DNA from 3 places in the Micromonospora sp. NPDC023814 genome. Region 1 is predicted to be linked to each of the others. Evidence: riboswitches for the same ligand, from Rfam matches in the RefSeq annotation. Region 1 holds a riboswitch; each other region holds the start of a gene.
What was found. Region 1 has a riboswitch for cobalamin ahead of AB0G14_RS15955 (ABC transporter substrate-binding protein). Riboswitches for the same ligand answer to the same signal wherever they lie in the genome.

Region 1 (6,618 bases):
GTGACGGTCTGCGTCACCGCCCCGACGGCCGCCAGCCCGGCGCCCACCGCCGCGGCGCCGAGCACCCGGGGCAGGCGCAGACGCCAGACGATGTGCTCGCGCAGCAACGGCACGTCGGCGTGGGCCAGGCCCAGGCGGTCGGCCACGACGGCCCAGACCGTCGACACGGGGATGTCGGCCGGCCCGACGGTGACGGCCGCCCCGATCGACACGACCAGACCCGCCAGCAACGTGACCAGCAGGGCGACCGTGCCGACGGGACGGATGGGCCGGCCGCGCCGGGCCCCGGAGGCAGTGGCGCCAGGGTCCGCGCCGGCCCGACCGCGCACGGCGAGACGGCGGGCCACGGCGGTACGGCGCGCCACGGCGGTCAGCGGCCCGCTCCGTCGGGAAGCTGCGCCATCCCCGCGGCGAGCGCCTCGACGCCGAGCACCGCCCGCACCCCAGCGGTGGTGGACGAGAACGGGATGACGACGAACCGCTGCCCGGCCACTGCGGGCAGGTCCTTGAGGGTGGGGTGCCGGGCCAGGAACGCCTTCTTCGCGGCGGCCGGGTCCCAGGTCGCGTCGACCAGCACGATCGCGTCGGGGTCGCGCGCGACGGCGCTCTCCCAACTGGTGTCGGCCCAGCCGCCGGCGAGGTCGCCGAAGGCGTTGCCGACCCCGACCGCCGACATGATCATGTTGGGGCTGCCGCAGCAGGCGCCCACGCTCGGGGCGTCGGTGCGGGCGTCCCACCAGAGCACGGAGACGTCCCGCGTGCCGTCGAATCTGGCGGCAGCGGCGGCGATCCGGGCGCGGTGGTCGGCGATGAGCCTCTCGGCCCGCGCCGGCACCCCGAAGACGGCCGCGACGTCCCGGATCTCGGCGAACACGTCCTCGACGGTGAGCTTCCCCGGCCGGTGCGGCTTCGGGCACCCGGCGGGTGAGAGGTAGGTGCCGATGCCGAGCCCCGCCAGGGCGGCCCGGTCGCCGACGCCCTCGTCACCGAAGGCGCTGTGGAACGAGGCGTAGACGAAGTCCGGCGCCGTCTCCAGGAGTTTCTCCTTGGCCGGGTACTTTCCGGACAGCACCGGCACCGATGCGTACGCGGCGGCGTGCTCCGGCAGGATCGCGTCGTCCAGGTACGCCGTGCCGGCCATGCGGTCGGCCAGGCCGAGCGCCAGCATGATCTCGGTGGCGGGCTGGTTCAGGGTGACCGCCCGCTGGGGCGGGGCGGCGACGGTGACCGGCGTGCCGCAGTTGGTCAGGGTGGCCGGCGCGCCGGATGCCGGGGCGGGGTCGTCGTCCGTGGCGCAGGCGCCGAGCAGGACGAGGAGGACGGACAGGGGCGCGGCTACGCGCCGGGACAGGGTGGACCGCACAGCGCGCACGCGCATCGGGACCGCCTTCCAGCACCTCGTGGACGGGTCATCGCAGTGCCGTGGCCGGTCTCCTGGCTGACGGGAGGTGCGTCCGTGGCCGGCCTTCCCAGGCGTGCGACACGCCCAGTGACCTCTGACGACGAGGGCCTCGGACTTCCCGATCACAGTGGCGAGGGCCGCACCGGTCTTCCACCGGCTTCCCGAACACCACGGCAGCGTCACCCTAGCCTGCGCCCGACCCCGAATGCCACGGTGACGAATGCCATGGAGCGGCTTCTTCACCACTGTGGACGGTTCGGTGCGCGACGGGTCATGCCCCCGGCGGGGGCGGGAGGTCGACGACCCGGGTCGCCCAGCGGGCCATCAGGGCCGGGTCGTGGGTGATCAGCAGGACCCCGGCGCCGCGCTGTCGCTGGTAGTCGGTGATGACGGCGGCGAGGTGGGCCTGGGTGGAGGCGTCGAGCATGGCGGTTGCCTCGTCGCAGAGCAGGTAGGCCGGCCGGTGCACGAGCGCCCGGGCGAGGCAGGCCCGTTGCAGCTGCCCGTCGCTGACCGCGTGCGGGCGGCGGGCGAGCAGGTCCGTGGTGAGGCCGACGAGGTCGGCCAGCTCGGCCGCGCGGGCCCTGGCCTGCTCGGCCGGTACGCCGGTGGCGCGGAGCGGTTCGGCGACGATGTCCGCCAGGCTGAGCCGCGGGTCGGTGGCGGCGCGTGGGCTCTGGAACAGGATCGCGACGCGGGTACGGACGGCCGCCGGCAGCCGGTGACGGACGCCGGCGACCCGGTGGCCGTCGAGGGTGACGTGCCCGGCGTCCGGGGCGTGCAGCAGGGCGAGCACCCGGGCCAGGGTGGACTTGCCGCTGCCCGAGGGCCCGTGCAGCCCGACCGTCTCGCCGGGGGCGACGTGCAGGTCGACGCGGTCGAGGACGCGCTGCCGACCGTAGGCGACGGTGACCTGGTGGGCGGCGAGCGCGGTCGCGGCCGGCGCGGCGCTCCGACGTGCGGTCGTGGTCATGCCGGCGCTCCGACGGGCAGTGGGTGGTGGCAGGCGACATGGCCCGGGCCGTCCGCCGTCGGGGTGGGTGGGGTGCGGCAGGTGTCGGTGGCGCGGTCGCAGCGCGGGGCGAAGGCGCAGCCGACGGGCAGGTCGGTGAGCATCGGCGGGTGGCCGGGGACCGGTCGGAAGGCGCGCTCGGGCAGGGCGTCGAGCAGGCCGGCGGTGTAGGGGTGGGCGGGCGCGGCGAACAGCGCCTCGGTGGGCCGGCGCTCGACGACCCGGCTGGCGTACATGACGGCGACGGTGTCGGCGACGCGGCGGGCGGCGGCCAGGTCGTGGGTGATGAGCAGGACGGCGTTGCCGGCGTCGCAGCGGCGGCGCAGCAGGTCGAGGGTGTGGTCGACCAGGGGCCGGTCGAGGCCCGTGGTGGGTTCGTCGGCGAGCAGCAGCGGCGGGTCGGGAGCGAGCGCGAGTGCGGTGGCCAGGCGTTGCGCCATGCCGCCGGACAGCTCGTGGGGGTAGCGGTCGAGGTCGGCGGGGTCGAGCCCGACGTCGGCGGCGACCCGCTCGGCCGCCGAGGGCGCGTCGCGGCGGGCGTGCCCGTGGGCGCGCAGGGTCTCCGCCAGCAGCCGCCGGCCGGTGCGTACGGGAGTCAGCGCGGTGGCGGGGCTCTGCGGCACCAGCCCGACCGCGCGGCCGCGTACGGCGCGGGCGAGGTGACGCTCGGTGCAGCCGATCAGGTCGACCTGGTCCCCGCCGGGCGGGCGCAGCCGGGCGCGGCCCGAGACGGTGGCGTTGCCGGGGAGCAGGCCGAGCAGGGCGTGGGCGAGCACGGACTTGCCGCAGCCGGACTCCCCCACCACGGCCACCAGTTCGCCGGGGTGGACGGTCAGGCGCAGGTCGGTGACGGCCCGCACCACGGCGTCGCGGAGCTGGAAGCGGACGGTCAGCCCGTCGACCTCCAGCAGGGCGCGACGAGGACCGGCGGCGGTGGTGGCGGTGCCGGCCGGGCCGGGCGTGGCGTCGCCGGTGGCGGCGGTGCCGGCCGTGACGGTGCGGGGCTCGCGGGTGGTGGTCACAGGTTCAGCTCCGCTCGTACGCGCGGGTCGAGGCGGTCGCGCCACCGGCCGGTGAGGGTGGCCAGGGCCAGCGTGACGACGACGAGGAGCAGGCCGGGGACGAGGCTGGCCCACCAGGCGCCGGTGAGCAGGGACCGCTGCCCGTCGTTGATCATGTTGCCGATGGAGGCCAGGTGCGGGGGCAGGCCGAGACCGAGGAAGGACAGCGCGGTCTCGTGCCAGACGGCGTGCGGCACCATCAGCGTGGTGGCCAGGGCCAGCCGGGGCAACACGTGCGGGAGCAGGTGCCGGGTGATCACCCGGGCGCGGCTGGCGCCGCCGGCGATCGCGGCGTCGACGAACGGCCGGTTGCGCAGGCTGAGCAGCTCGGAGCGGACGATGCGGGCGGTGGACAGCCAGTGCGTCAGCCCGATCGACACGATCACCGCGCCGAGGCTGGGGCGCAGCATCGCGACGATGAAGATGCCCAGCAGCAGGTGCGGCAGCGCCGCGATGGTGTCGACCACCCGCATCAGCGCCCGGTCGACCCAGCCGCCGAGGGTGCCGGCGACCGCCCCGACGAAACCACCGATCACGGTCGCCACCAGCGCGGCGACCGCGCCGACGAGCAGGGAGACACGCAGGCCGTAGAGGCCGCGGTGGGCCACGTCGCGGCCCAGGTCGTCGGTGCCGGCCGGGTGCGCGGCCGAGGGCGCGAGCCGGGTACGCGCCAGGTCGACGGCGCTCTCGTCGAGCGGCCAGAGGACGGGGGCGAGCAGGCAGGCGGCGACCGCGCCGACGAGCACGGCCCAGGCGACGGCGCTACCGGCGCGGCCGGCACGCGGCTTCGGCCGCCGGACGCGGGCGGGGCGGGCGAGGTCAGTCATCGAGGCGTACCCGGGGATCGGCGGCGGAGTAGGCGAGGTCGGTGGCCAGGTTCGCGGCCAGCACCACGACGGTGGTGGCGAGGGTGGTCGCGGCCAGCAGCGGGAAGTCGCTGCCCAGCGCGGCCTGCACCGTCACCGCGCCGAGGCCGGGCAGGGAGAACACGGTCTCGACCAGGACGGCGCCCCCGATCAGCTCCGGCAGGTGGGTGCCGACGAGGGTGAGGAACGGCAGCAGCGCGGTACGCAGGGCGTGGCCGAACAGGACGGTGCGGCCGGGCAGGCCGCGGGCCCGGGCCGCGAGGACGTGGTCGTCGCGGAGGCTCTCGGCGACGGCGTCGCGGATGAACAGGACGAACCACGGCGCCTGGGCGACCGCCAGCACCGTCACCGGCAGGACCAGGTGCCGAGCCACGTCGGCGGGGTCGGTGGTGGTGGCGGTGACGTCGGTGAGCCCGCCCGCCGGCAGCCAGCCGAGGGTCAGGGCGAACAGGGCGATCGCGGCCAACCCGATCCAGAACACCGGCATGGACTGCACCGCGTACGCGCCGGCGCGCAGCGCCCGGTCGAACCAGCCGCCGCGCCGGTACGCCGCCAGGGTGCCCAGTAGCAGGCTCGCCACGAGGACGAGGGCGAGGGCGGCGCCGACGAGCAGCAGGGTCCAGCCGGCGCGGGCGGCCAGCACGGAGGTGACGGGTTCGTGCCGGCTGGTCGACCAACCCAGGTCACCCTGGAGCAGGTTGCCCACCCAGCGGAGGTACTGCACCGGCAGCGGGTCGTCGACCCCCCAGTTGGCGCGGATCTGCGCCAGGTTCTCCTCGCTGGTGGTGAACGCCGCCGCGCCCGCGTACTGGTGGGCGGGGTCGATCGGCGAGGCCGCGCCGAGGGCGAACATGCCGACGCTGGTGGCGGCGAGGATCGGCACGGCCACCAGCAGACGCCGGCGGACCACGGCACCGGCTCCCGCCAGCCGTCGGCGGCGGGCGGGGGTGGCCGGTGCGGTCACTTCCTCGTCCAGGTGTGGATGTTCCACCAGAGGCTGTTGGCCACGTCGTGCTCGTGCGGCTCCACCCGCGGCGTCACCCCGGCGAGGCCGCCCCTCACCACGTAGGTGTGCTTGAGGTAGGTGAGGAACACCCACGGCAGGTCGGTGGCGAGCTGCTTCTGGAAGGTGGCGTACGCGGCCCTGCGGGTGGCCGGGTCGGCGTTGTCGCGGGCGTCCTGCAACGCCTTGTCCACGACGGCGGACCGGTATGAGCCGGGGTTGAAGAAGCCCTGGCCGGCGAAGTCGGAGCGGAACAGCTTGTAGGAGAGGAAGTCCGGGTCGTACGGGGTGCCGAAGCCCATGACCACCGCGTCGTGCTTCATCCGGGGGGTGATCGCGTCCCAGGTCAGGCCCTCCGGCGTGATCTCGATACCGACCTTCTTCGCGTCGGCGGTCACCGCGAGGGCGAGTTCCTTGCGCAGGCTGTCGGTGGCCGGGTACATCAGCGCGAAGGCCGCCCGCCGGCCGTCCTTCGCGCGGATGCCGTCCGGGCCCGGCTTCCAGCCGGCGGCGTCGAGGGCGGCGGTCGCGGCGGCCGGGTCGGCGGCGGGCTTGCCGACGATCGACGGCTCGGCGAACTCCGACGACGGCGGGACCGGCCCGAACGCCGGCTCACCCGCCCCACCGAGCAGGCCGGTGACCATCGCCGCGCGGTCCATCGCCGCGTTCAGCGCCCGCCGCACCGCCGGGTCGCCGGTGACCGGGTTGCCCATCGGCAGCACCACGCCCCGGTAGTCGGCGGTGGGCACCCGCTCCACCCGGTGGCCGGCCAGCCCGTCGAAACCGGCGGCGAGCTTCGGCGCCAGCTCCGCCGCGTCGAACTCGCCCGCCCGCATCCGCTGCGCGCGGACGTTGTCGTCGGGGACGAACGCGACCACGACGCCGGAGTTGGCGGGCCTGCCGCCCCAGTACTTCTCGTTGGCCGCGAGCACGAGCCGGTCGCCCGGCGTCCACGAGGTCACCCGGTACGGGCCGGTGCCCACCGGCCTGCGGTTGAACTCGGCCTTGTTGACGTCCTGCCCGGCCAGCGCCTTGGCCGGCACGATGCCCAGCGCCAGCCGATGCGGGAACGGCGCGTAGGCGTACTTCAGGGAGAACACCACGGTCGACGGGTCCGGCGCGGTGACCGAGGCGAGCATGTCGAGGTCGGAGCGGAGCGTGGAGTCGACCTTCGGGTCCAGCACAGCCTGGTAGGTGAAGACCACGTCCTGGGCGGTCAGGGGACTGCCGTCGTGGAACAGCACCCCGTCGCGCAGCTTCACGGTGACGGTCCT
Region 2 (6,618 bases), on a different contig from region 1:
GCCGCCTCGGTGGCCTCGGCGGCGCAGCCTGCTCCGGCTGCCTCGGCCGACGGGACGGCGGTCTACCGGGTGGCCCGGGGCGACCATCTGGGCAGGGTTGCCGAGCGCTATCTCGACGACTTCGACGACTACCGTGAACTGGCCGCGCTGAACCGTATCGACGACCCGGACCGGATCCACCCGGGCCAGTTGCTGAAGCTCCCGCAGGAGGCCGAGGACCGGGGCGCCCGCCGGCACGCCACCGGCCGCCTCGTCGCCCGTCCCGCCGCACCCCTGCCGGCCCGGCCGGCCCCGCAGCCCACCCCGGAACAGGTCACCCCGGAGCGGGCGACGCCCCCGCCCCCGGCGCAGGTCCCGGCGCCGCCGCCGGCCGACGCGTCCGGCGACGAGGCCCCGACGCTGACGGTCGGAGCGGCCCGGGCCGGCGAGCCCGACCGCGTGAACCGGCCGCTCGCGGTCTCCGCCGTCCTCGCGGTGGCGAGCATCGTCGGCGCGCAGATCGGCGCGGTCCTTGGCCTGCGCGGCCGCCCCGCCCGCGTACCGGCAGGCGCGGCCCGCACCGCCACCACCCGCCGTCGGGGCACCAGGGGTACCGGGCGGGACGGAGGTAGTCGCAGCGAAATCGGACGCGCGACCGGACGCAACGGAACCGTACGGGCCCGGACGGCACGCGACGGAACCGAACGGGACGCGGCTCCCCGGGGCGCCAGCGCAGCCACCCACACCGGGACGACCGCGATCCCCCGCGACAACACCACCCCGGGCAGCCACGGCGACGCGGCCACCAGCCCCCGCCCGGTGGCCGGCGCCCCGGCCCGGGCCCACGCGGACACCACCCGCGAACCCCTGATCGGCCGCCACCGCCGCCCCTGACCCACCCCCCAACCCCCGGACGCCCGTCGTTGATCATCAGGTTGCAGCGACACGCCGATCAGGACGGCAACAACTTCATGATCAACGGCGTGAGGGGTGGGGTGGGGTGACGAGGTGGGGCGGGTCAGGGGAGGCGGGTCTCCAGCATGCCGTTGACGATGCGGGTGGGCAGGACCTGCTGGTCGTTGCCGGAGGGGCCGTGCACGACCTCGCCGCCGTTGAGCCGGAACGTGCTGCCGTGCCACGGGCAGACCACGCACGCGTGCCCGTCGATCTCCTGCACCTCGCCCTTGCCGAGCGGGCCGCTCTGGTGCGGGCAGCGCTCCAGCATCACCGTGACCTCGTCGCCGTGCCGGTAGAGGATCACCGAGACGTCGTCGATCTCCCGGGTGATCAGCTTTCGCTGCGGCAGGGCGGCCATGTCCGCGATCGAATGCCAGCCGTCGCTCATCCGGTGCAGCTCGGAGATGCTCTGATTGACCTGCGCGCCCTGCTTGTACGCCAGGTGCCCGCCGATGTACGCCCCCATGCTCGCGGCGCTGAGCCCGAGGAAGCCGAGCGTACGGCCGAGGTTGTGCCGGCCGGTCATCCGGGCGGCCACGGAGCCGGCGTAGAACGCCAGGCCGATGCTGTTGGAGGCGGCGTGCACCAGGCCGATCCGGCGCTGGTCTCGGGCGAGGGCTGCCCAGTCGTTGAGCCCGGCGACCGCAGCCGGCAGGGCGCTGACGGTGCCCACCGCGCACAGCGTGGTGGCGGCGCGGCGCTGCCCCTGCATCAGGTCCAGCACGGCCGTGCTGAGCCACGCGCCGACCGGCACCTGCACCATCGCCGGGTGCAGCGGGTGCCCCAGCCAGACGCCGTGCAGCAGGTCGCGGACGCGCCTTGGGCGGAGGGTGGCCTGGACGGCCCGCTGCAACCGGTCGCCGATCCGGTCCAGCGCGGAGGCCTGCTCGATCTTCGTCATGAGTGCTCGCACCCGTACCGACTTCCCGGCAGGAGCGACCGCAAACCGGTATCCGGTGACGGATCCGCAGCGGTGCGTGACGAGGTTTCTGCCGGCCCGGAACCGGGCGCGCCCCGGCCTGATGGGGCCCGCCCTTCCGCGGTGGTGAGGTCAGCGGTCCGGCGGCGTCCAGCGGTCGTGGTGGATCGCCTCGGCCAGCGGGCGCTTCTGCCGCCAGCCGTGTCGGACCAGGTCGGGCACGGCCTCGAAGTGGGTGACCGGCCCGAGGCAGAGCCACGCCACCGGCCGTACGCCGTCGGGGATGCCGAGCAGCTCGGCCAGCCAGGGCTCCCGGTAGAACGACACCCATCCGACGCCGAGCCCCTCGGCGGTGGCGGCCAGCCAGAGGTTCTGGATGGCGAGGCAGGCCGAGTAGAGCCCGGTGTCGACGATGGCGTGCCGCCCGAGCACGGCGGGGCCACCGCGGGCCGGGTCGTAGGTGACCACCACGGACAGGGTGGACTCCAGCACCCCGTCGATCTTGATGCGGGCGAACCGCTCGACCGCCTCCCCGGCCAGGGTGGCGGCGAAGGTGTCCCGCTCGGTCTGGACGTGCTCGTGGAACCGGCGCCGCAGCTCGGGGTCGCGGACGAGGACGAAGTCCCAGGGCTGGGAGTAGCCGACGCTCGGCGCGGCGTGCGCCGCAGTCAGGACGCGGTGCAGCGTCTCGTCGGGCACCGGCGCCCCGGTGAACTGGCCGCGGACGTCCCGGCGGCGATGGATGACGTCGTAGAGATCCAAGGCAGGCTCCCGCTGCGCTCGGCCCACGCTCCGGGCGTGGGCACCTGACCGCGAGGCCGGTCTTCGGACTCCCGGATCGACGCCTGGCCGTCCGCCTTCCCGGCCCGGGCGGGCCAGTGGCTGCGCTCTCGCGCGTGGACGGTGGCTCCCCGGTCACCGCGGCGGGCCCGTGCCGGATTCGCACCGGCTTCCCGATTCTCCCCGCTCGCGCGGGGCACCTCACATGATCGTGCCGCCCGGCATGCTAGCGCCGCGGGCCAGCACCACCGCGAGGACCGCCCAGACGACGGCGCCACCCGGACCCGCCGCCCCGCCGCCGCCCGCCCGGACCTGCCAGGCGCCGGCCCTCCGCCCGGACCCGCCGCCCGCCGGCCGGACCCGCCGGACCCGACGGCCGGGCGTGGAAATCCGGTCGCGGGCCGCGCCGTCCGCGACCACTGTGGTCCGGGTGTACGCACTCGCCTCCCGCCCGCTGCCGGCCGGCCACCCGGCGGCCCGACTGACCGTCGCCCTCGGCCGGCCCCGGGCCGTGCCACCACCGCTGCTGATGCTGCTGGGCATGCTCTCCACCCAGGTCGGCGCGGCCGTCGCCAAGCAGCTCTTCGGCAGCACCAGCGCCGGCGGTACGACCACGCTGCGGCTCGGCTTCGCCGCGCTGATCCTGCTGCTCGTGGCCCGGCCCGGGCTGCGGCTGGGCTGGCGCGCCGCCGGCCTGGTCGGGGCGTTCGGGCTCACCCTGGCGCTGATGAACCTCGCCTTCTACGCGGCGCTGCACCGGGTGCCGCTCGGCGTGGCGGTCACCATCGGTTTCGCGGGGCCGCTGCTGGTGTCGCTCGCCGGCAGCCGCCGGCCCGCCGACGTGGCGTGGGCGGTCCTGGCGGGCGGCGGGGTGCTGCTGATCAGCGGGCTCGGCGGGACCGGGGTGGACCGGGTGGGGCTGCTGCTGTGCGTCGCCATCGCGGTCGGCTGGGCCGGGTACGTACTGCTCGGCAAGGCGGTCAGCGCCCGCGTGCCGGGCAGCCGGGGCCTCGCGCTGGGAATGGCCGTCGCCGCGCTCGCCGTACTGCCGTTCGGGGTCGCCGGCAGCGGCACGGCGCTGCTCGACCCGTGGACCCTCGCGCTGGGCGTCGTGGTGGCACTGCTGTCGTCGGTGCTGCCGTACTCGGCCGAACTGGCCGCGCTGCGCCGGATGCCGGCCCGGGTCTTCGCGATCCTGCTCAGCCTGGAGCCGGCGATCGGCGCGCTGGTCGGGCTGGTCCTGCTGGGCGAGCTGTTGGCCTGGCCGCAGGCGGCCGGGGTGGCGTGCGTGGTCGGCGCCGCGCTGGGCGCGACCCTGGTCCGTCCCCGCGCCGCGAAGGAGCGCTGACGCCCCCTGGCGCCGCCGGCACCACCGGGGCATGCTGTGCCGATGGGCGTACGCGTCGAGCACGACGGGCCGGTGACCACGGTGATCCTGGACCGCCCGGCGGCCCGCAACGCGGTCGACGGGCCGACGGCCCGGGCCCTGGCCGACGCGTTCCGCGCCTTCGAGGCCGACCCCGACGCGGCGGTGGCTGTGCTCTGGGGCGCCGGCGGCACGTTCTGCGCGGGGGCCGACCTGAAGGCGATCGGCACCCCGAGCGGCAACCGGGTCGAGCCGGAGGGGGACGGCCCGATGGGCCCGACCCGGATGACGCTCGGCAAGCCGGTGATCGCCGCGATCTCCGGTCACGCCGTGGCCGGCGGGTTGGAGCTGGCGCTCTGGTGCGACCTGCGGGTCGCCGAGTCCGACGCGGTCCTCGGGGTGTTCTGCCGGCGCTGGGGGGGTGCCGTTGATCGACGGGGGGACGGTACGGCTGCCCCGGCTGATCGGCGAGAGCCGGGCGATGGACCTGATCCTCACCGGCCGGCCGGTGCCGGCCGAGGAGGCGTACGCGATGGGGCTGGTGAACCGGCTGGTAGCCCCGGGTGAGGCGCGGGCGGCGGCCGAGCGGCTGGCGGCCGAGATCGCCCGGCACCCGCAGACCTGCCTGCGCAACGACCGAGCCGCCGTGCTGGCCGGCGCCGGCCAGCCGGAGCCGGCGGCGCTGGCGACCGAGCTGGCGTACGGGATGGACTCGCTCGCCGCCGACGCGGCGGCCGGGGCGGCCCGGTTCGCCGCCGGCGCCGGGCGGCACGGCGCGACCGTCTAGCGCAGGTGCCGCAACGCCTCCTCGATGGCCCGGTGGAACGTCGGGTAGGCGTAGATCATGTGCCGGAGCCGGGCCAGCGGCACGGCCGCGTGCACCGCCACCACCAGCCCGGAGAGCACCTCGCCGCCGGCCGGCCCGACCGACGTCGCGCCGATCAGCACGCCCTGGTCGGCGTCGGCGACCAGCTTGACGAAGCCCTCGTTGCCGCTCCGGTGGATCCAGCCGCGCGCCGACGACGGCAGCTCGGCGAGGCCGACCTGCACGTTGATCCCGCGCTCGCGGGCCTGCCGTTCGGTGAGGCCGACCGCGCCGATCTCGGGGTCGGTGAAGGTGACCCGGGGCAGCGCGCGGTAGTCGGCGCGCGGCACCGCGCCGGCGGAGGCGCCCGACCCGGTGGTGCCGGACGCGCTGACCGCGCCGGCCGCGCCGCCCGTCATGCGGGCGGTGCCGCTGGCATCCGGCCCGCCGTCGACCCGCCGGGCGCAATCGAGCACGTCGGCGACGACGATCCCCGCCTGGTACATGGCGACGTGGGTGAACGCGCCCTCCCCGGTGACGTCGCCGACCGCCCACATCCCGTCGGTGACGCGCAGCCGGTCGTCGACGGCCAGGTACCGCTGGCCGGCGTCCACCCCGACGGTGTCCAGGCCCAACTCGTCGAGGTGTGCCCGGCGGCCGGTCACCACCAGCAGCCGCTGCCCGGTGAACTCCGCCCCATCGGCCCCGTGCAGCGTGAAGCCCCGCCCGTCGTGGCGGACCCGCTCCGCCCGTACGCCGGTGTGGATCTCCACCCCGTCGGCGCGCAGCGCGGCGGCGGCCACCTCGGACGCCTCCGGCTCCTCGACCGCGAGCACCCGGTCCGCCGCCTCGACCACGGTGACCCGGACCCCGAACCGGGCGAACACCTGGGCCAGTTCCAGGCCGATCGCGCCGCCGCCCAGCACCAGCAGCGACTCGGGCAACTCCTCGACCTCGATCGCCTGGCGGTTGGTCCAGTACGGCGTGTCGGCCAGCCCGTCGACCGGCGGCACGGACGGCTTGGTGCCGGTGCCGAGCACGATCCCGTGCCGGGCCTGGAAGACCCGCTCGCCGACCCGGACCCGGCCGGGGCCGTCGAGGCGGGCGCTGCCCCGGACGAACCGGCCGCCCTTGCCGGTGAAGCGTTCCACGGCGACCGTGTCGTCCCAGGTGTCGGTGGCCTCCTCGCGGATCCGCTTCGCCACGGGCGCCCAGTCGGGCCGGACCTGGGCGGTGCCGGCGAGCCCGTCGACCCGGCGCGCCTCGGCGATCGCGTTGGCCGCCCTGATCATCATCTTGCTCGGGATGCACCCCCAGTACGGGCACTCCCCGCCGACCAGGTCCCGCTCGACGCCGACGACGGTCAGCCCGGCCTCGGCGAGCCGCCCGGCCACCTCCTCGCCGCCGACCCCGAGCCCGACCACGACCACGTCCACCAGTTCCGGCTCCGCCATCCCGCCAGCATTCCGCACCGCCCGGTCTCCGACCACCCGGCCGGCGCGATATTCGCTGCCCGGGTGGTCGTCGGCCGCCTACGGTGGCCGGATGCGCGCCCGCTTCACCCCCGTCCACGACTGCTTCGCCGACCTGCTCGCCACCGGCCGGGAGACCGGGGCCGGCCTGGCGATCTGGTACGACGGGGAGCCGGTCGTCGACATCGTCGGCGGGGAACGGTCGCCGGGGCGGCCGTGGCGGCCGGAGACGCTGGTGAACGTCTACTCGGTCGGCAAGCCCGTCGCCGCGCTCTGCCTGCTGATGCTGGTCGACCGGGGCCGGCTCGGCCTGGACGACCCGGTCGCCGCGCACTGGCCC
Region 3 (6,618 bases), on a different contig from region 1:
GCCCGCCCGGCCCCAGAGCGGTCGAAAGCCGGTGCCGGCGAGCCGTCCGGCGGCGCGGTCGCCCCCGCGCGGGACGGGGCGCTCGCCGGGCTGCGGTGGCTGGCCCGGCAGTCCGTGCTCCGCACGCTCGTGCTCGTCGGCGCGGCCGTCGCCGCCGCGGACAGCGCCTGGTTCGCGATCTTCGTGTTGTACGCGCGGGACAGCCTCGGCCTCGGCGCGCTCGGCTTCGGCCTGCTGCTGGCCACCGGCGCGGGCGGCGGCCTCGCCGGCTCCCTCCTCGCCGACCGGCTGATCGCCCGCTTCCGGCACCGGCACGTGCTGACGTGGTCGATGGCGGTCACCGCCGGAGCGCCGGCGCTCCTGGTCGTCGCGCCGCACCGGGTCGCCGCCGTGGCCGTCGTCGTCAGCACCAGCGCGGCGTTCGCCGTCCTCAACGTGGCCGCGCTGTCGCTCCGGCAGCGCCTCGTGCCCGGCGACCTGCTCGGCCGGGTGGTCGCCGCCTCCCGGGTCCTCACCTACGGCTGCACCGCGCTGGGGGCGCTTGCCGGCGGCGCGCTGGCCGCCGGCCTGGGCCTGGACGCGCCGTTCCTGCTCAGCGGCGCCGTCGCGGTGGCCGCGACCGTCGCCTGGAGCGTCGCGTCCCGGCCCTCCGCGCCGGCCGACCCGGCCTGACGGAGGCGTTGGCCCTCGCCGCCCCGGCGACCCGTGAGTGCGGGCCACCGGGCGCGAGCGGTCGGCTCACCGGCAGGGTCGTGCCCGTCGTCAGCCGCGCCTGCTGCGTCCGAGTCGGACGAGCCGGGCCACGAGGACGGCGGCGCAGCCGAGCGTCGCGGTGACCAGCAGCACCAGGAACGTCGGATAGATGTACGCCACCTGGATCCAGGCGACGTCGCGACCCCGGTAGAGCCAACCGACCACTCGGTGGATCGAGGCGAGCAGCGGCAGCGGCGCGAGCAGCGGAAGCAGCCGCACCAGCGTCCAGGAGCGTACCGCCCGGCCGGCGGCCCAGCGGCGTGACCGGAGCACGCCCCGGCCGGCGAGTGCGGCGGAGGCGACCGCCAGCACCAGCAGCACGGCGTCGACGACCACGAGCGGCGTGCCCGCCGAGGGCGCCGACGTTCCCTCTATCAGCGCGATGAGCCGCTCGGCGAGGGCCGACGCGTGGCCGTACGCCAGTCCGGTGTTCGCCATGACCGCGACCCCGTGGCCGGACGCGGGCAGCAGCGCCTGGTACGCCGTCGAGGTGAACAGGTCACCGCTGTGCGCGATCATCGGCGCCCCCGACCCGGTCTTCTCCAAGAACCAGCCGAGGGCGTAGGAGTCGGAGACCGCGGACGGGCGGTGCAGCGTGGCGAGGCCCGCCGGGGAGACGACCGCCGTGCCGTCCGGACCGCGACCCTGGTTGCCCTGCGCGATCAGCCACGCCGCCATGTCGCGCGCCGAGCTGAGCACCCCGCCGGAGCCGTTGCCGAAGGCCGGCGGCTCGGGCAGGGCGACCGGCCTGCCGAGGATCATGAGGTGGCCGCGCGCGCTCGACGGCAGGTCGGCGGCCACGTCGAGGGTGCGACTGTCGGTCATGCCGAGCGGGGCGAAGACCCGCGTCCGCAGGTACTCGTCGAACGGCAGCCCGCTGACCACCTCGACGAGTCGCGCGGCCACCTGGAAGTTCGGGTTGTGGTACTCCCACCTGGTGCCGGGGGCGGCGGCCAACCGGGCCGTACGCATCCCCGCGACGGCCTCCCGCAGCGAACCCGGCTGCCGCCTGCTGAACGCGGGGAACGTCGTGTCCGACATCCCGGAGGTCTGGTCGAGCAGCTGCCGCACGGTGATCCGGACCGCCCGGGGGTCGGCCATCGTGAACTCCGGCAGGTGCCGGTGGACCGGCCCGTCGAGTTCCACCCGGCCCGCCTCGACCAGCTGCATCACGGCGAGGGCGGTGAACGACTTGCTCACCGACGCCACGGCCATCGGGGTGTGCGCCGTGATCGGGTCGCCGGCGGGGGTGCGGCCGTACCCGGCGGCGTGCACCACCGCGGTCCCCCGGGTGACGGCCACCGCGACGCCGGGCAGCCCGGTGGCGTCGCGGTACTGGCGGACGGCGGCGTCGACGGCGGCGGCGTCGATCCCGACCGGGGGCGCGGCCGGGGCTGCCGGGGCGGGCGACGCGGCGAGCGCCACCGCACCGGCCAGGACGAGGAGTCGCGTGATCATGGTCGGAGTCTCGGCCGGTCGGGGACCCCGCACATCGGATCGTGGTCCGAACCCGGGATCGGACCGTGGTCCGACGCCCGGCGGCCGGCCGGTGGATACGGTGGTCCGGTGGTCACCTCGGGGCGGCTCGGGCTGCGGCAGTTGATGGCGTTCGACGCGCTGGTGGGCGTCGCCCTCCTGCTCCTCACGGTGTTCCGGACGCCCGGCGTCCCGGCGCTCGCCGGTGGCCTGGCGGTGCTGTTCGGGGCTCCGCTCGCCGTCCGCCGGCGCTGGCCGGCGCCGGTGCTCGCCGTCGTGGTGCTGGCGGGGGCGGTGGCGGTCGCCGTCGGGGTGGCCGGCGACGCGGTGGTGTTCGCGGTCGCGTTCGCGCTCTACCCGGTCGCGCTGGTCACCTCCACCCGGGACGGCGTGTCGGCGCTCGTCGTGGTGCTGGCCGCCCTCACGGGCGCGGGGCTGGCGGGCGGCACGGTCCCCGGGCTGCCGATCGTTTCGACCCGGGCGGGGGAGGAGTCGTTCGCCGCCACGCCGGTCCCGGTCCTGCTCTACGCCGCGACCGTCGTCGCCGCTTCGTGGGCGCTCGCCCGCGCGGTGCGCGCCCGTCGACGTCACGTCGCCCAACTCGCCGCGTCGCGTGCCGACCAGGCGGTGGCCGAGGAACGGTTGCGCATCGCCCGGGACATCCACGACGTGGTCGGGCACAGCCTCAGCCTGATCGCCATGAAGGCGGCCGTCGCCAATCACCTGGCGGACAGCCATCCCGAGCAGGGCCGGGCCGCCCTGGGCGCGATCGAGCGGGTCAGCCGGAGCGCGCTCGACGACATCCGGGTCGTGCTCGGCGCGCTGCGCGACCCGGCCGACACCGCGCCGAGCTTCGCCGAACTCGACCGGCTGGTCGAGGCCGTCCGGTCCGCCGGTGTCACCGTCGACGTCGACCGGGCGACCGACCTGGCCCGGGTGCCCGCGGCCGTGCAGGCTTCGGCGTACCGCATCGTGCAGGAGGCGCTCACCAACGTGCTGCGCCATGCCGGCCCGACCCGCTGTCGGCTCGCCGTGGCGGTCGAGCCCGGGGTGCTGGCCGTCGCCGTCGTCGACGACGGGGGGTCGGGGCGCGCCGTCGGGCCGCCCGGCCACGGGCTGCGGGGCATGCGCGAGCGGGCCGTGATGCACGGCGGCACCCTGGAGGCCGGCGTCGAGCCCGGCGGCGGCTTTGCCGTGCGCGCCCGGCTGCCGTTCACCCCGGCGGTGTCGGACGATGGGTGAGCCCGTACGCGTGCTCCTGGCCGACGACGACGTGCTGCTGCGCGGCACCCTGCGGCTGCTGGTTGACGCCACCCCGAGAATGACCGTGGTGGCCGAGGCGGGCACCGGGCGGGCGGCCGTCGAACTCGCGAGGACGCACTCGCCCGAGGTGGTGCTGATGGACGTCCGGATGCCCGAGTTGGACGGCATCACCGCCACCGAGCAGGTCACCGCCGGCCGGGACGCGCCCCGGGTGCTCGTCCTCACCACCTTCGACCTCGACGACTACGTGTACCGGGCGCTGCGGGCCGGGGCGAGCGGCTTCCTGCTCAAGGACACGTCCCCCGTACGGCTGCTCGACGCGATCAGGGTGGTCGCCGCGGGTGAGGCGCTGCTGGCCCCCAGCGTCACCCGTCGGCTCATCGCCGAGTTCACCCGGATGCCGGCGGCCCGACGGGTGCCGGGACGGCTCGACGGGGTGACCCCGCGGGAGCGGGAGGTGTTGACGTTGATCACCCGTGGGATGTCCAACACCGAGATCGAGCAGCACCTGCACCTCAGCCGGGGCACCGTCAAGACGCACATCGGCCGGTTGATGACGAAGCTGGGCGTCCGCGACCGGGCGCAACTGGTGATCGCGGGCTACGAGTCGGGGCTCGCCGACCGGTGAGGTGCGGTCGACCGTCGTGAGCGCCGCGCCGCGCCGGCCCGGCGGGGTCGGCGTCCGATCCCGTCGCGTTGACCCGGGGACCGGGGGTGTGGCAGCATTCGCGGCCTGACGGCAGTGAAGGAAGCCGGTGCGATTCCGGCGCGGTCCCGCCACTGTCACCGGGGAGCGATCCCCCCTCGTGAGTCACGGCCGTGCGTGCGCGGTTGGAAGACCGGGGGTGAGCGTCGATCCGGGAGCCAGGATACTTCGGCCGTCGGGAGCGACCCCAGGGCGTGGACACCCGAGGAGGACCCGATGACGCACCGCGTCTCCGCCATCGACGATCATCGTCGCATCGTGCCCGGCCGCGACAGCGCGCCGGCGAGCAGCCGCATTTCCGCAGCCCCGTCCGGCCGCCGCGCCGCGCGTCCGGCCGGCCGTGGTGTGCCCGCCCCCGGCCGCCCCGCAGCGGTCGGACGCGTCGCCCGTCCCTGACGCCCGCACCGCGCCGCCCGACCCCGCCGGCCCGCCGGTGAGCCGCTTCCCGGCCCGCCGTACCCGCTGAACCGCGCCCACCCCTCGTACCGCCCGATCGTCCTCGCGTCGATCCGGGCGTCACTCTCCGGAGCCGTCCGTGCGCATCCTGCTGCTGTCCACCGCCGACACCGACCTGCTCGCCGCCCGCGCCAGCGGCGCCGACTACCGCCTCGCCAACCCCGCCCGGGTCGCCGCCGACGCCGTGCCCGCGCTGCTCGACGGCGTGGACCTCGCGGTCGTACGCCTGCTCGGCGGCCGGCAGGCGTGGCCGGACGGGCTCGCCACGGTGCTGGCCTCCGGCGTGCCCACGGTCGTGCTCAGCGGCGAGGCCCTGCCGGACGCGGAGCTGATGGCGGCCTCCACCGTCCCGGCCGGGGTGGCCACCCAGGCGCTGGCCTACCTGGTCGAGGGCGGCCCCGAGAACCTCGCCCAGCTCGCCCGGTTCCTCTCCGACACGGTGCTGCTCACCGGCGAGGGGTTCGCCCCGCCCGCGCCGACCCCGACGTACGGCGTCCACGGTGACCGGCCCGTGTGGCCCGACCGGCCGACCGTCGGGATCGTCTTCTACCGGGCGCACGCCCTCGCCGGCAACACCGGCTTCGTCGACGTCCTCGCCGACGCCGTCGACGCGGCCGGCGGCAACCCGCTGCCGATCTTCTGCGGCTCGTTGCGCGGCCTCACCGCCGGCGCGGGACCGCTCGGGCTCTTCGGCCGCTGCGACGCCCTGCTGGTCACCGTGCTCGCCGCCGGCGGCACGGTCGCCGCCGACGCCTCCGGCGGGGGCGACGAGGACGCCTGGGACGTGGGCGCGCTCGCCGCCCTCGACGTGCCGGTGATCCAGGCGCTCTGCCTCACCAGCACCCGCGAGCAGTGGGCCGGCAGCGACGCCGGACTGTCCCCGCTGGACGCCGCGATGCAGGTGGCCATCCCCGAGTTCGACGGCCGGATCGTCACCGTGCCGTTCTCGTTCAAGCGGATCGACGCCGACGGGCTCTCCAGCTACGTCGCCGACCCGGAGCGGGCCGCCCGGGTGGCCGGCATCGCCGTGCGGCACGCCCGGCTGCGGCACGTGCCCAACGCCGACAAGCGGCTCGCGGTCGTGCTCAGCTCCTACCCGACGAAGCACTCCCGGGTCGGCAACGCCGTCGGCCTGGACACCCCGGCCTCGGCGGTCCGGCTGCTCGCCGCCCTCGCCGAGGCCGGCTACCACCTCGGCGACGCCCCGGTGCCCGACGACGGGGACGCGCTCATCCACGCCCTCATCGCCGCCGGGGGACACGACGTCGAGTGGCTCACCCCGGAACAGCTCGCCGCCGCCGAGGCCCGGGTGCCCGGGGCGACGTACCGGCGCTGGTTCGACGAGGCGCCGGCGGAGCTGCGGGAGCGGATGCTCGCCCACTGGGGGGAGCCGCCCGGCGGGCTCTACACCGACGGCGGCGACATCGTGCTGGCCGGGCTGCGCTTCGGCAACGTGGTGCTGCTGATCCAGCCGCCGCGCGGCTTCGGCGAGAACCCGATCGCCATCTACCACGACCCGGACCTGCCGCCCAGCCACCACTACCTGGCCGCGTACCGCTGGCTGGCCGCGCCCGCCACCGACGGCGGCTTCGGCGCGGACGCGGTGGTGCACCTGGGCAAGCACGGCACCCTGGAGTGGCTGCCCGGCAAGGGCCTCGGGCTGGCCGCCGACTGCGCCCCCGACGCCGTCCTCGGTGACCTGCCGCTGGTCTACCCGTTCATCGTCAACGACCCCGGCGAGGGCACCCAGGCCAAGCGCCGCGCGCACGCCGTCGTCGTCGACCACCTGGTGCCGCCGATGGCCCGCGCCGAGACGTACGGCGACCTGGCGAAACTGGAGCAACTCCTCGACGAGTACGCCACCGTGCAGGCGCTCGACCCCGCCAAGGTGCCCACCGTGCAGGCGCAGATCTGGGCCCTGGTGCGCGCCGCGGAGCTGCACCACGACCTGCACGCCGAGGACA

Region 2: it holds a riboswitch for cobalamin, as region 1 does, so the genes downstream of both, bluB (5,6-dimethylbenzimidazole synthase) here and AB0G14_RS15955 (ABC transporter substrate-binding protein) in region 1, are expected to answer to the same signal.
Region 3: it holds a riboswitch for cobalamin, as region 1 does, so the genes downstream of both, cobN (cobaltochelatase subunit CobN) here and AB0G14_RS15955 (ABC transporter substrate-binding protein) in region 1, are expected to answer to the same signal.

Annotation. Positions count from the first base shown of each region.
Region 1 covers NZ_JBFAAF010000025.1:86,500-93,117, reverse strand. Annotated here, with positions in the region: gene AB0G14_RS15960 (iron chelate uptake ABC transporter family permease subunit) at 1-365, opposite strand, end outside; gene AB0G14_RS15955 (ABC transporter substrate-binding protein) at 371-1,378, opposite strand; cobalamin riboswitch at 1,407-1,590, opposite strand; gene AB0G14_RS15950 (ATP-binding cassette domain-containing protein) at 1,674-2,375, opposite strand; gene AB0G14_RS15945 (ABC transporter ATP-binding protein) at 2,372-3,436, opposite strand; gene AB0G14_RS15940 (ABC transporter permease) at 3,433-4,302, opposite strand; gene AB0G14_RS15935 (ABC transporter permease) at 4,295-5,332, opposite strand; gene AB0G14_RS15930 (ABC transporter substrate-binding protein) at 5,302-6,618, opposite strand, start outside.
Region 2 covers NZ_JBFAAF010000005.1:143,700-150,317, reverse strand. Annotated here, with positions in the region: partial or broken gene AB0G14_RS04340 (LysM domain-containing protein) at 1-549, shown strand, start outside; gene AB0G14_RS04335 (Rieske (2Fe-2S) protein) at 998-1,837, opposite strand; gene bluB (5,6-dimethylbenzimidazole synthase) at 1,988-2,617, opposite strand; cobalamin riboswitch at 2,654-2,854, opposite strand; gene AB0G14_RS04325 (EamA family transporter) at 3,066-3,983, shown strand; partial or broken gene AB0G14_RS04320 (crotonase/enoyl-CoA hydratase family protein) at 4,026-4,788, shown strand; gene AB0G14_RS04315 (FAD-dependent oxidoreductase) at 4,785-6,260, opposite strand; gene AB0G14_RS04310 (serine hydrolase domain-containing protein) at 6,352-6,618, shown strand, end outside.
Region 3 covers NZ_JBFAAF010000046.1:32,042-38,659, forward strand. Annotated here, with positions in the region: gene AB0G14_RS23015 (MFS transporter) at 1-672, shown strand, start outside; gene AB0G14_RS23020 (serine hydrolase domain-containing protein) at 763-2,211, opposite strand; gene AB0G14_RS23025 (sensor histidine kinase) at 2,320-3,471, shown strand; gene AB0G14_RS23030 (response regulator transcription factor) at 3,464-4,120, shown strand; cobalamin riboswitch at 4,238-4,367, shown strand; gene cobN (cobaltochelatase subunit CobN) at 4,734-6,618, shown strand, end outside.